Linked DNA regions of Aminivibrio sp.. Each later gene encodes a partner of the first gene's protein in a complex. Links are inferred from orthologs where the notes say so. Each region holds a gene or a part of one and is shown on either strand. Other genes may lie near its edges.

The links. Proteins that work in one complex are often made in the same cells at the same time.
Region 2: the proteins of secA (region 1) and secY are in contact, whole or in part, in a crystal structure (PDB 3DIN), measured with the Thermotoga maritima proteins. The link is inferred for Aminivibrio sp. from one-to-one orthologs. Residues at the interface, in WP_004082002.1 of Thermotoga maritima: Glu261, Ala262, Arg263, Lys300, Ala301, Arg302, Thr303, Ile304, Ile305, Leu323, Tyr324, Asp325, Pro326, Val329, Ser330, Tyr333, Ile336, Lys340, Phe345, Val349, Glu363, Phe364, Tyr374, Ser375, Gly376, Gly377, Glu393, Ile395, Thr482, Ser483; in WP_004081795.1 of Thermotoga maritima: Glu108, Gly109, Glu110, Glu111, Ala236, Glu237, Arg238, Arg239, Ile240, Thr241, Ile242, Gln243, Tyr244, Ala245, Arg246, Arg247, Val248, Thr249, Gly250, Arg251, Arg252, Val253, Tyr254, Gly256, Ala257, Ser258, Thr259, Tyr260, Leu261, Pro262.

Annotation. Positions count from the first base shown.
Region 1 is NZ_JAESIH010000031.1:25,259-32,723, reverse strand. Bases 2,663-5,891 are described here. They hold secA (preprotein translocase subunit SecA), read left to right. Parts: upstream 2,663-3,021; coding sequence 3,022-5,691; downstream 5,692-5,891. Other genes in these bases: JMJ95_RS03465 (hypothetical protein), read left to right, coding at 5,720-5,891; pgsA (CDP-diacylglycerol--glycerol-3-phosphate 3-phosphatidyltransferase), read left to right, coding at 2,663-2,895. Outside these bases: JMJ95_RS03490 (branched-chain amino acid ABC transporter permease), read left to right, coding at 1-630; JMJ95_RS03485 (ABC transporter ATP-binding protein), read left to right, coding at 627-1,421; JMJ95_RS03480 (ABC transporter ATP-binding protein), read left to right, coding at 1,408-2,127; more of pgsA, read left to right, coding at 2,320-2,662; more of JMJ95_RS03465, read left to right, coding at 5,892-7,465. UniProt on the Escherichia coli protein: Required for protein export, interacts with the SecYEG preprotein conducting channel.
Region 2 is NZ_JAESIH010000048.1:36,277-39,938, reverse strand. Bases 1-2,988 are described here. They hold secY (preprotein translocase subunit SecY), read left to right. Parts: upstream 1-842; coding sequence 843-2,135; downstream 2,136-2,988. Other genes in these bases: map (type I methionyl aminopeptidase), read left to right, coding at 2,794-2,988; JMJ95_RS07405 (adenylate kinase), read left to right, coding at 2,147-2,797; rplO (50S ribosomal protein L15), read left to right, coding at 393-842; rpmD (50S ribosomal protein L30), read left to right, coding at 194-406; rpsE (30S ribosomal protein S5), read left to right, coding at 1-182. Outside these bases: more of map, read left to right, coding at 2,989-3,570. UniProt on the Escherichia coli protein: The central subunit of the protein translocation channel SecYEG. Consists of two halves formed by TMs 1-5 and 6-10.

The DNA of each region.
Region 1 (7,465 bases):
CTGGGCTTCGCCGAGATAATCCGGGTGGTCCTCACGAACCTCAGCTTCATCACCAACGGCGCCCTGGGGATCAAGGGCATTCCCAACTATGCGAACCTCTGGTGGAATTACGGGTGGCTCCTTCTGACCCTCTTCTTCATCATCAGGCTCGTCAACAGCAACTTCGGCAACGTGCTCAAGGCCATCCGGGACGACGAGATCGCCGCAAAGAACATGGGCATCAACACCTTTTTCTACAGGGTGGTCTCCTTCTCTATCGGCGCATTTTTCGCCGGCGTGGGCGGCGCCCTCATGGGCAGCCTCGTCACCACCATCGACCCGAAGATGTTTGTCTTCACCCTGACCTTCAACGTGCTGATGATCACCGTGGCAGGAGGGCTCGGCTCCATCACGGGCAGTCTGATCGGGAGCGTGGTTATCACGGTGCTCCTCGAATGGCTCAGGATCGTGGAAAACCCCCTGGTAATAGGAGACTTCGAAATACCGGGCATTCCGGGGATGAGAATGGTCATCTTCTCCCTCTCGCTCATCCTCATCATTCTTTTCCGCAGCGAGGGTATCATGGGCATGAGGGAAATAAGCTGGAACCGGCTGTTCGGCCGTTCCGCCCGGGGCGGTGAAGCGAAATGACGACCCAGGAGCCCATACTCCGCATGGAAAACGTGACCATGAAGTTCGGCGGACTGACCGCCGTCAGGGATTTCACCATCGACGTCCCCCGGGGTTCGATCGTGGGGCTGATAGGTCCCAACGGGGCGGGCAAGACCACGGTATTCAATATCGTGACCGGCTTCTACAAACCCACGGAGGGTCGGGTTCTCTTCGACGGCAGGGACATCACCGGTATTCCTCCCCACATGGTGTGCCGGGCGGGGATCTCCCGGACGTTCCAGAATATCCGCCTCTTCTCCAATGAAACGGTCCTTGAGAACGTGATGATAGGATGCCACGTCCGCAGGAAGGCGAAGTGGTGGATGGCCCCCCTTGGGCTTCCCCTTTTCCGCAGGGAGGAGGAGGAAATTCGGAAAAAATCCATGAACCTTCTCGAATCGGTGGGCCTGCTCAGGTATGCTGACGAAAACTCGGCCTCCCTGCCCTACGGCGCCCAGCGGCGGCTGGAGATCGCCAGGGCTCTCGCCACGGATCCGAAATTTCTCCTTCTGGACGAGCCCGCCGCGGGAATGAACCCCCAGGAATCCCGGGAACTGATGCAGTTCATCCGGAACATAAGGGAACGGTTCGGCATCACCATCCTTCTCATCGAACACGACATGAAGGTGGTCATGGGAGTCTGCGAATACATCTGGGTTCTCGACTACGGCGTGAAAATCGCCGAAGGCGGCCCCGACGAAATCCAGTCGGACCAGAGAGTCATCGTGGCCTACCTCGGAGAGGAGTACGTGAAATATGCTGAAAATTGAAGACCTCAACGTATACTACGGGGCCATTCATGCCGTCAAGGGAATTTCCCTCTCCATCCCGCAGGGGAGCATCGTCACCCTCATCGGTGCCAACGGGGCGGGAAAGAGCAGCACCATCCGCGCCGTGGCGGGGCTGGTGAGGAGCGTCAAGGGGAAGATTGTCTACACCCCGCCTGAAGGGGAACCTATAAACCTTGTCGGGAAGGCCCCCGAGGAGATGGTCAAGCTTGGAATCGCCATGAGCCCAGAAGGGCGGCGGATTTTGCCCCACCTTACAGTGGAGGAGAACCTTCAGCTCGGTGCCTTCATCAGAAACGACAGGGACGGGGTGGAGCGTGACCGGGACCATGTGTACGAACTGTTTCCCCGGCTGAAGGAACGGTCCTGGCAGAAAGGGGGAACCCTTTCCGGAGGAGAGCAGCAGATGCTCGCCGTGGGCCGGGCCCTCATGAGCCGGCCTCACCTGGTGATGCTCGACGAACCCTCCCTTGGGCTCGCCCCTCTTCTCGTCAAGGAAGTCTTTGACATCATCGGGGAGATCAATGCCCAGGGCAAGACCGTCCTGCTGGTGGAGCAAAACGCCTTCGCGGCGCTCAAGATCGCATCTTACGCCTATATCCTTGAGGTGGGATCCATCGTCCTCGAGGGCAGGGGAGAGGATCTGCTCAAGGACAGCAGGGTGAAGGAAGCCTACCTCGGCGGCTGACAGCCTGCAAGGAACGCCGGACCGGGAACAGCGGCCCGCAGAGGATGGAAACAGCGGGAGTGCCGCCGGCAGGACGAAGACCGGCGACACTCCCGCTACCTGAAAAACCTGCTGATTGAGGGGGGAAAGGCCCGTTGTCCTTTTCAGCTTCCTATACTAGACTGTGAGGCGAAATGCCGTCACAAGGAGGGTATGCCCGTGAGGAAGAGTGCTTGGAATATTCCCAACATATTGAGTCTTCTGAGGGTCTTTCTTGCTCCCTTGGTGCTTATCTTTCTTACCTTCAAGTTTACCTACCCGGTGTATATCGTGGAAGAGCTCGAACTGCGGGTGACTTTCGGGGACATTCTCGCAGGGACGGTCTTCATCCTTGCCGCTCTCACCGATACCGCAGACGGCTACATCGCCAGGAAAAAGGGCATGGTGACCAACCTGGGCAAGTTCATCGACCCCGTGGCCGACAAGGTTCTCGTCATGGCCGCCCTCGTCTCCCTGGTGGAGCTCCAGCGCATTCCGGCGTGGATAGTGGTGGTGATCCTCTCACGGGATCTCGTCGTCACCGGCGTCCGCATGGTCGCCGCCGCCGAAGGGGTTGTCATCGCCGCCTCCAGGGGAGGCAAGGTCAAGACGGTATTCCAGATCGTGGCCATCTCCATGCTCATTTTCAATCTTCCTTTCGGCATCCAGTTCATGTGGGTCGCCATGATCCTCACCGTCTGGTCCGGCATGGACTACCTCGTCAAGGGCAAGAAACTCTTCACAGACTGAACGTCCTTCTGTCCTTTTTCCGCCGAAATACTTTGACCCCGTGCACTCCCGGAGCATATAATGTCCTGGTGTGAACTGCCGTGGGAAAGTTCACCCCGCGGCCGATCTTTCATTTGAGGTGACGTAATGCTCGATAAACTGAAAAAAGTCCTGGGCCTCGATCCCAATGACCGGGCGCTCAAACGCTACAGGGAAAAGGCGGATGAGATCAACCGCCTCGAGCCCGAAACAGCGGCCCTGTCGGACGAAGAACTCAGGAACAAGGGGCCGGAGTTCAGACGGCGCCTTGAAAGCGGCGAATCCCCCGACGATCTTCTTCCCGAGGTTTTTGCCGTAGTCAGGGAGGTCTCGAAGCGGACCATCGGGCTCCGCCACTTCGATGTCCAGCTCATGGGCGGAATGGCCCTCCACGAGGGAAAAATCACGGAGATGAAGACCGGTGAAGGCAAGACGCTGGTAGCCACCCTGGCGGTGGTGCTCAATGCCCTCTCCGGCAAAGGCGTCCACGTGGTGACGGTGAACGACTATCTCGCCCGCCGGGATGCCGAATGGATGGGGCCCATTTACTCCTTTCTCGGCCTCACGGTCGGCGTCATCTACGCCTACATGGACCAGGCGGAGCGGTTCGCTGCCTACAGGGCGGACATCACCTACGGAACGAACAGCGAATTCGGCTTCGACTACCTTAGGGACAACATGGCCACTTCGGAGGACCACATCGTCCAGCGGGGACATTCCTACTGCATCGTGGACGAGGTGGACTCCATCCTCATAGACGAGGCGCGGACCCCGCTGATCATCTCCGGCCCCTCCGACGACAACGTGGATATGTACACCCTGTCCGACCGGGTGGCCCGGCAGCTCCGGGAGGGTCGGGACTACGAAAAGGACGAGAAGGAACGGAACGTGGTTATGACGGAAGAGGGCATCGCCAGGTGCGAGGAACTTCTGAAGATGCCGGATCTCTTCTCCGACGCCGCCCACTCGGACCTGGCCCACAGGATAGTCCAGGCCCTCAAAGCCCACGTTCTCTTCCAGAAGGACGTCCATTACGTGGTCAAAGACGGGGAGATTCTCATCGTCGACGAATTCACCGGCAGGCTCATGATGGGACGGCGGTACTCCGACGGACTCCACCAGGCCATTGAGGCCAAGGAGGGAGTCAAGGTGGGCAGGGAGAGCCAGACCCTTGCCACCATCACCCTGCAGAATTATTTCCGCATGTACCGCAAACTGGCGGGCATGACGGGAACCGCCGCCACCGAGGCCGAGGAGTTCAAGGAAATCTACGGTCTCGAGGTCATCGTGGTCCCCACCAACGTGGACATGATCAGGAACGACTATCCCGACGTCATCTACCGCACGGTGGCCGAAAAGTTCGCCGCCGTGGCCGACGAGATACAGGAGTCTCACTCCCTGGGCTGCCCGGTCCTCGTGGGCACCACCTCCATCGAAAACTCCGAGAGGATCAGCAAACTCCTGAAGTCCCGGAAGGTCCCCCACCAGGTGCTGAACGCCAAGCACCACGAGAGGGAAGCCCAGATCGTGGCCCAGGCCGGCCATCTCGGGGCAGTCACTGTGGCCACGAACATGGCGGGCCGCGGAACGGACATCCTTCTCGGCGGCAATCCCGAGTTCCTGGCCAAGGAAGCTCTCAGGTCGGAGAATCGCGACCCCTCGAAGGAACAGGAGGTCTACGCCTCTCTCCTGGAGAAATTCCGGGAGCAGTGCCGCGCGGAGCGGGAGCGGGTAAAGGAGCTCGGCGGACTGAAGATCATCGGCACGGAGCGCCACGAGGCCCGGAGGATCGACAACCAGCTCCGGGGACGGGCCGGGCGGCAGGGGGATCCCGGTTCGAGCCGGTTCTACCTCTCCCTTGAGGACGATCTCCTTCGCCTCTTCGGTTCGGAGAGGATCCAGGGGCTGATGGAGAAGCTGGGGATGGAGGAGGGGGAGTCCATCGAACACCCCCTTCTTACCAGGGCCATCGCCTCCGCCCAGAAAAAGGTGGAGGAGATGCACTTCGACATACGGAAGCAGCTCCTCGCCTACGACAACGTGATGAACCGGCAGCGGGAGGCCGTCTATGCCGAGAGGCAGCAGATTCTCTCGGACGACGGCATCGTGGACCGCGTCTGGGAAGTGATCGACGGCGTGGTGGAGGATATCCTCGAGAAGTACTTCCCCGAGGAAGGGGAGTCCGATCCGGTACGGGCCCAGGCCAGGCTGAAGGCCATATTCGGTCCGGGGCTCGAGGGGCATCTCGAGGGAGTGGACAACCCCAGAGACATGCTCGGCCGGAAAGACGGCTTGAAGGAGGAGATCCGGGGCCGCTTCCTCAGCAAGGTAGAAACCTTCGGTGAGGAGGGAGGAGATCTTCTGCGGTTTCTCATCCTCCACACCCTGGACAACGGCTGGAAGGATCACCTGCTGGCCATGGACGAGCTGCGCCGGGGAATCGGACTCAGGGCCATCGGCCAGAAGGACCCCCTCCTGGAGTACCAGTTCGAATCCTACAACCTGTTCCAGGAAATGATGGAGCGGGTCAGGGAATCGGTGGCGGAACTCGTCTTCAGGGTGCGGGTGGTGTCCGACACGGGCAGGGGCAGATCCGCGGAACTGAGGGAGAGCCGGGAGTTCGTCCTTCCCTTCAGCGGCGGGAGCGCCGAACGGCCCGCACCGGCTGGAGAGGGGCCCCGGAAGCCGGTGCGAAAAGGCCCCAAGGTGGGACGGAACGATCCCTGCCCGTGCGGCAGCGGAAAAAAATACAAGTATTGCTGCGGCGCCGGAAAGTAGGTCCGGGCGCGGGAAAGGGGATGGAAGCATGACAATGAAGATCAGAAGTGCCTGCCCGGGAGCTGTCCCGTTTATTGCGGCTCTTCTTTTGGCGTTTTTCTTCGCGGGAGGGACCGTTGCCTATGGCGCCGGCCCTGCGCTGAATATCCCCAGGATGATTCAGGAATGCCCCCACTTCTCCGACTATCCCGGGAGCGATGGGGTGATCTGGCTGAAGGACTTGGAGTATTCCCTCGGAGCCGACGGCTCCATGACCCGGAAGACCACCATGGTCATTCTTGCCCGGCGCGGCATCGACGACCGCTGGACCCGGTGGAGCATTCCCGTTCACGAGGGAGGAACCGCCGAGATTCTCTCCGCCGCGCTCTACGACCCCGGGTCGGGACGGATTCTCAGCCCTGTTCCCCCGAGGAGGGGGCAGGTGAACGGCATCGCCTTCACCGAGGTTCTTTTTCCCGATATCGAGGACGAGTTCATCATCGTTCTTTCCCTGCGGGAAGCCCTCCCGAAGCGGTTCGCCGTGGAGGATTTCCTGTGGATCAACGAGACGCTGCCCCTCTGGGAGCAGAGGGTCGCCGTGAATGTTCCCGCCGGAATGGAGCTTTCCGTTGTCTCCGAAGGAGCGGGCGAACCCCGGAGGGAGAAGGCCGCCGGCGGAGAGCGGTACACCTGGCAGGTGCTGAACAGTCCCCCATGGAGCGGAAGAACCCTCAAAAGCGACGACCGCGCCTTTCTCTCCTTCAGCACCCGGAAGGGGACGGACGCCTTGGCGAGGTACCTGGGCTCCCTGGAGAGCCTTCTTGTGCCCCAGCCCCCCGCGGCGGTGCGGAATATTCTTGATCAGGCCAATGGGCTGAAGGCGGGACAGGGGCTTATCGAATGGATGAACCGTGCGCCGGGGTTCGCCCAGGGATTCCCTCCCTCTTTCGTCCGGCCGGACATCCCCGGCGAAGGGCCCTGGACCGACTGGGAGAAGGTCCTTCTTCTGCACCGCTGGATCCGGAAGGCCGGCTGGGAGAGCAGGATTCACTGGCTGACCGCCCACCCTTTCGACCCATCCTCTCCAGCGCCTGAAGCGGCGGTGATCCGCCCCGTGGTGGAGCTCAACATCTCCGGAATTTCCCCGTTCTACTGCGATCTGGAGCAGGGCAGCAGCCCCAGCGAGACGCCGCCGTCCCTCTGGGGCAAGCATCTCTATACGGCCTCGGGCAGCGGCCTCGAGGGACGGACTGTCTCCGGCAGCTCCGCCGCCGAGCACCGCCTTTCCGTGGAGTGGGTTCTCGATCTTGACGTGAACGGGGTTGCCTCGGGCAAGGCGGATATCTTTGTCCGCAACGGATGGGTCGGATTTTTCTTCCCCGGGGGAAGGCCGACCGAACATTCCATAGACCGCCTCGCGGCGGAACTGTTCCCGGGGATGCGCTTCCCGGCAGGGAGTGCGTCCTTCACCCCCATCAAGTACGGATGGAAGATCACCCTTCCCGCCGAACCAAGGCAGTCCATCGTGAGCGGCGGGGCCATGCTCGTCCCCTTCCCGGGGGCGACGCCGCCGTGGCTCGGCGAGCTGGGACGATCCTCCGGTGAATACCGGATGCGTTTCCCCTTCGTGGTGGAACAGAGCTTCACCCTGAAACTGCCCCCGAAAGCGGACATGGTCACGATGCCTGTGTCGGTGAACCGGACGCTCGACAGGGTGAAATACGAGGAATCAGTGTACCACAACAGGCGGCGGAACACCCTGTCCGCCGGGACGAAAATCGTTCTCAGCACGGAC
Region 2 (3,662 bases), on another replicon or contig:
GAGTAGTTCGGGCCATCATGGAGCTCGGCGGAGTGAAGGACGTGGTGACCAAGGTCATCGGCCGGACCTCCAATGCAATCAACGTGGCCTGGGCGACCATGCAGGCTCTCGAAGAGATGCGGACCCCCGACGAAATTCTTCGGCTCAGGGGCAAGAAAACCCCCGAAGCCGCGGCGGAGTAGGAGGCATTCTCATGGCGAAGCTTAGAATCACTTGGAAGAGGAGTTCCATCGGCAGGCCCGAGGTCCAGAAGCGGACCGTCCGTGCCCTTGGCCTCACCAAACTCAACCAGACAGTAGAACACGACGACACTCCCCAGATCCGCGGCATGGTCAACAAGGTCAGCCACTTGGTGGAATGTGTTGCCGTGGAGAATGAGGGAGGGACACTCCATGAGCTTGCATGAACTGAGCCCTGCACCCGGCGCCAGGAGCAAGAGCAAGAAAAGGCTCGGTCAGGGTATCGGAAGCGGAACTGGTAAAACGGCGGGAAAGGGCAACAAGGGACAGAAGGCCAGGAGCGGCGGCGGAGTACGGCCGGGCTTCGAGGGCGGACAGATGCCCATGATGCGCCGCATCCCCAAGAAGGGTTTCAACAACGCGAGATTCGCCAAGGAATTCCAGATCGTCAACGTTGAATCCCTTGCCTCCAGGTTTGAAGCGGGGGAGACGGTGGGCTTCTCCGAGATGTATGCAGCGCGCCTCGTCCAGAAGGACAACATCCCTGTGAAAGTACTTGCCTCGGGTGAAATTGACAAGGCGCTTACTGTGCGGGCCCAGGCGTTCAGCGCCCAGGCAAAAGCGAAGATCGAAGCAGCGGGTGGGAAGGCCGAGGTGATCTGAGTGATCGATTCCTTCCGGGATGCCTTCAGACTGCCTGACCTGAAAAGAAGAATACTCTTCTCCCTCGGTGTGCTGTTCGTTTTCCGCTTGGGGGCCCACGTCCCGACGCCCGGGATCGACGCTGAGGCTATGTCCCGTCTGTTCGACGGCGGGGGAGTTCTCGGTTTTCTCGACATATTCGCGGGCGGCGCGCTGAGGCGGTTCAGTATCTTCGCGCTCGGCGTCGCCCCGTACATCAACGCGAGCATCGTCATGCAGCTGCTTGTGGTCATCTTCCCCACACTGGAAAAGATGCAGAAGGAAGGAGAGGACGGCAGAAAAAAGATCGTCCAGTGGACGCGCTACGCCGCCGTCCTCTTCGCTCTGGTTCAGGCGGTGGGCATGACCTTCTGGCTTCGCAGTCTCGGTATTTTCAGCGGTCATCTTTTCGACGGAATCGTGGTGGTATCTACAGTCACGGCGGGATCCATAGCCGTCATGTGGCTCGGTGAGGAAATCTCCGACCACGGTATCGGCAACGGCATCTCGCTCCTTATTTTCGCCGGTATCGTGGCCAGGGTTCCCGAGGCCGTTATCCAGAGCTGGAAAATGCTCATGCTCGGCGAAATGAACGCTCTCGTCCTCTTTCTCGCCCTTTTGCTCATGGTGGGCGTCATTGCGGGATGCATCGTGTTGCAGGAAGGCCAGAGACGGCTTCCCGTGCAATACGCGAAACGTGTGGTAGGCAACAAGATCTACGGCGGACAGAGCACCTTCATTCCCCTGAAGGTCAACCAGGCGGGGGTCATCCCCATCATTTTCGCCTCGTCGGTGCTCCTGTTCCCCTACTCTGTGGCGAAGTTCTTCTCTGGCGACATCGCCCTGTTCTTCCAGAACATCTTCGCCCCGGGAAGTTTTGTGTATACCATTTTATACGTGGCGCTCATCATCTTCTTCTCCTACTTCTACACCGCCGTGGTGTTCAACCCTTCGGACGTGGCGAACAACATGAAGAAGTACGGCGGCTTCATTCTCGGAATCCGGCCGGGCAAGCCCACGTCGGATTACATCGAGAAAGTGATGAGCAGAATCACTCTCGGCGGCGCGTTTTTCCTCGCCGGGGTGGCCCTCGTTCCGAACATCATGACCCAGTTCATGGGGATCAACAGCTTCTACTTCGGCGGAACGGCGGTACTCATCGTCGTCGGCGTTGCTCTCGACACTGTTCACCAGATTGAGGGGCAGCTGCTTATGCGGCACTATGAGGGAATTCTCAAGCGCAAGGACAAAGCCGGCGGACTACTTCGCTTTTAAGGAGAAGGACAATGCGCATAATTCTTCTTGGCTCACCAGGGGCAGGTAAAGGAACACTCGCGGCGGAAATGAGCAAGAAATATTCTGTAGCGCATATCTCCACCGGGGACATTTTTCGCGAAAACGTGAAGAACAACACTCCGTTGGGCAGGGAAGCGCGGTACTACATGGACGCGGGCAAGCTCGTGCCGGACGACATCGTCAACGCAATGATGGAGGACAGGCTTCGGGAGCCCGACTGCGAGAAGGGATTCATCCTCGACGGTTTTCCACGGACGGTTCCCCAGGCGAAAGCCCTGGAGAAGATCCTGGAAGATTTGCATCTCAGCCTCGACGGAGTGGTGTTCCTTGACGTCGATGAAGAGACAGTGGTCAAGCGCCTCTCGGGGCGCAGAACATGCCGCTCCTGCGGAGCGATCTACAATGTGGCGTTCAGGCCGTCGGCAAAGGGAGACCGTTGCGAGAAGTGCGGCGGAGAACTTTACCAGCGGGAAGATGACAGTGAAGAAGTCATAAGGAAAAGGCTGAAGGTGTTTTATGACCAGACCGCGCCGGTGATATCCTACTACGAGGGGAAAAATATGTTTGTGAGGCTACGCTCGGCACGGAACAGCCATTCACTTCTCGAGGAACTCGAAGCGGCATTCGGCGGTACGGAATGATAACGCTGAAAAAAGAACCGGAACTTGTTTTTATGCGGAAAGCGGGAAAGATTGTTGCCGACGTGCTCGACATGATCGGCGGGATAGTTCGCCCCGGAACGACCACCGCCGAGATTGACCGGGCGGCCGAGGATCTCATCCTTAAGGCCGGGGCGACCCCCGCTTTCAAGGGATACCGGGTTCCCGGAATTCCTTCGCCCTTTCCCGGGGCCGTGTGCGCTTCCATTAACAGGGAAGTGGTTCATGGAATTCCGAGCAGAGACCGCCGCCTTGAAGAAGGCGACATCATCAGCATCGATGTCGGCGCCTGCTACTCCGGGTACTTTGGGGACGCAGCCTGCACCTACCCCGTCGGCCGGGTGAATGCCGTCCGACGGAAGCTTCTCGACGTTACCCGAGGAAGCCTTGAGAAGGCGATATCCGTGGCGAAAGCCGGAAAAACCCTGGGCGACATCGGATATGCCGTCGAGAGCTTCATCACTCCTCACGGCTTTGGTCTCGTACGGGATTACTCGGGGCACGGAATAGGCTCCCGTCTTCACGAACCGCCCCAGATACCCAACTACGGGCGTCCGGGACGGGGAATAACACTCAAAGCGGGAATGACTTTGGCCATCGAGCCTATGGTGTTGGCCGGCGCAGAAGAAGTCGAAGTCGGCCGTGACCAGTGGGTGGTCATGACGGTGGACGGCTCCGATGCCGCTCATTTCGAAAAATCGGTTCTCATCCGAGATGGAGAGCCGGAAATTCTTACTCCGTGGACATGGGCCTGAATGAGCTTCCCGACGGCAGCCTGTGCAGAATCGGTCAAGTTGTTCGATCCCGTAAAGGAAAAGATGTCGGCAGATGGTATGTGATCGTCGGA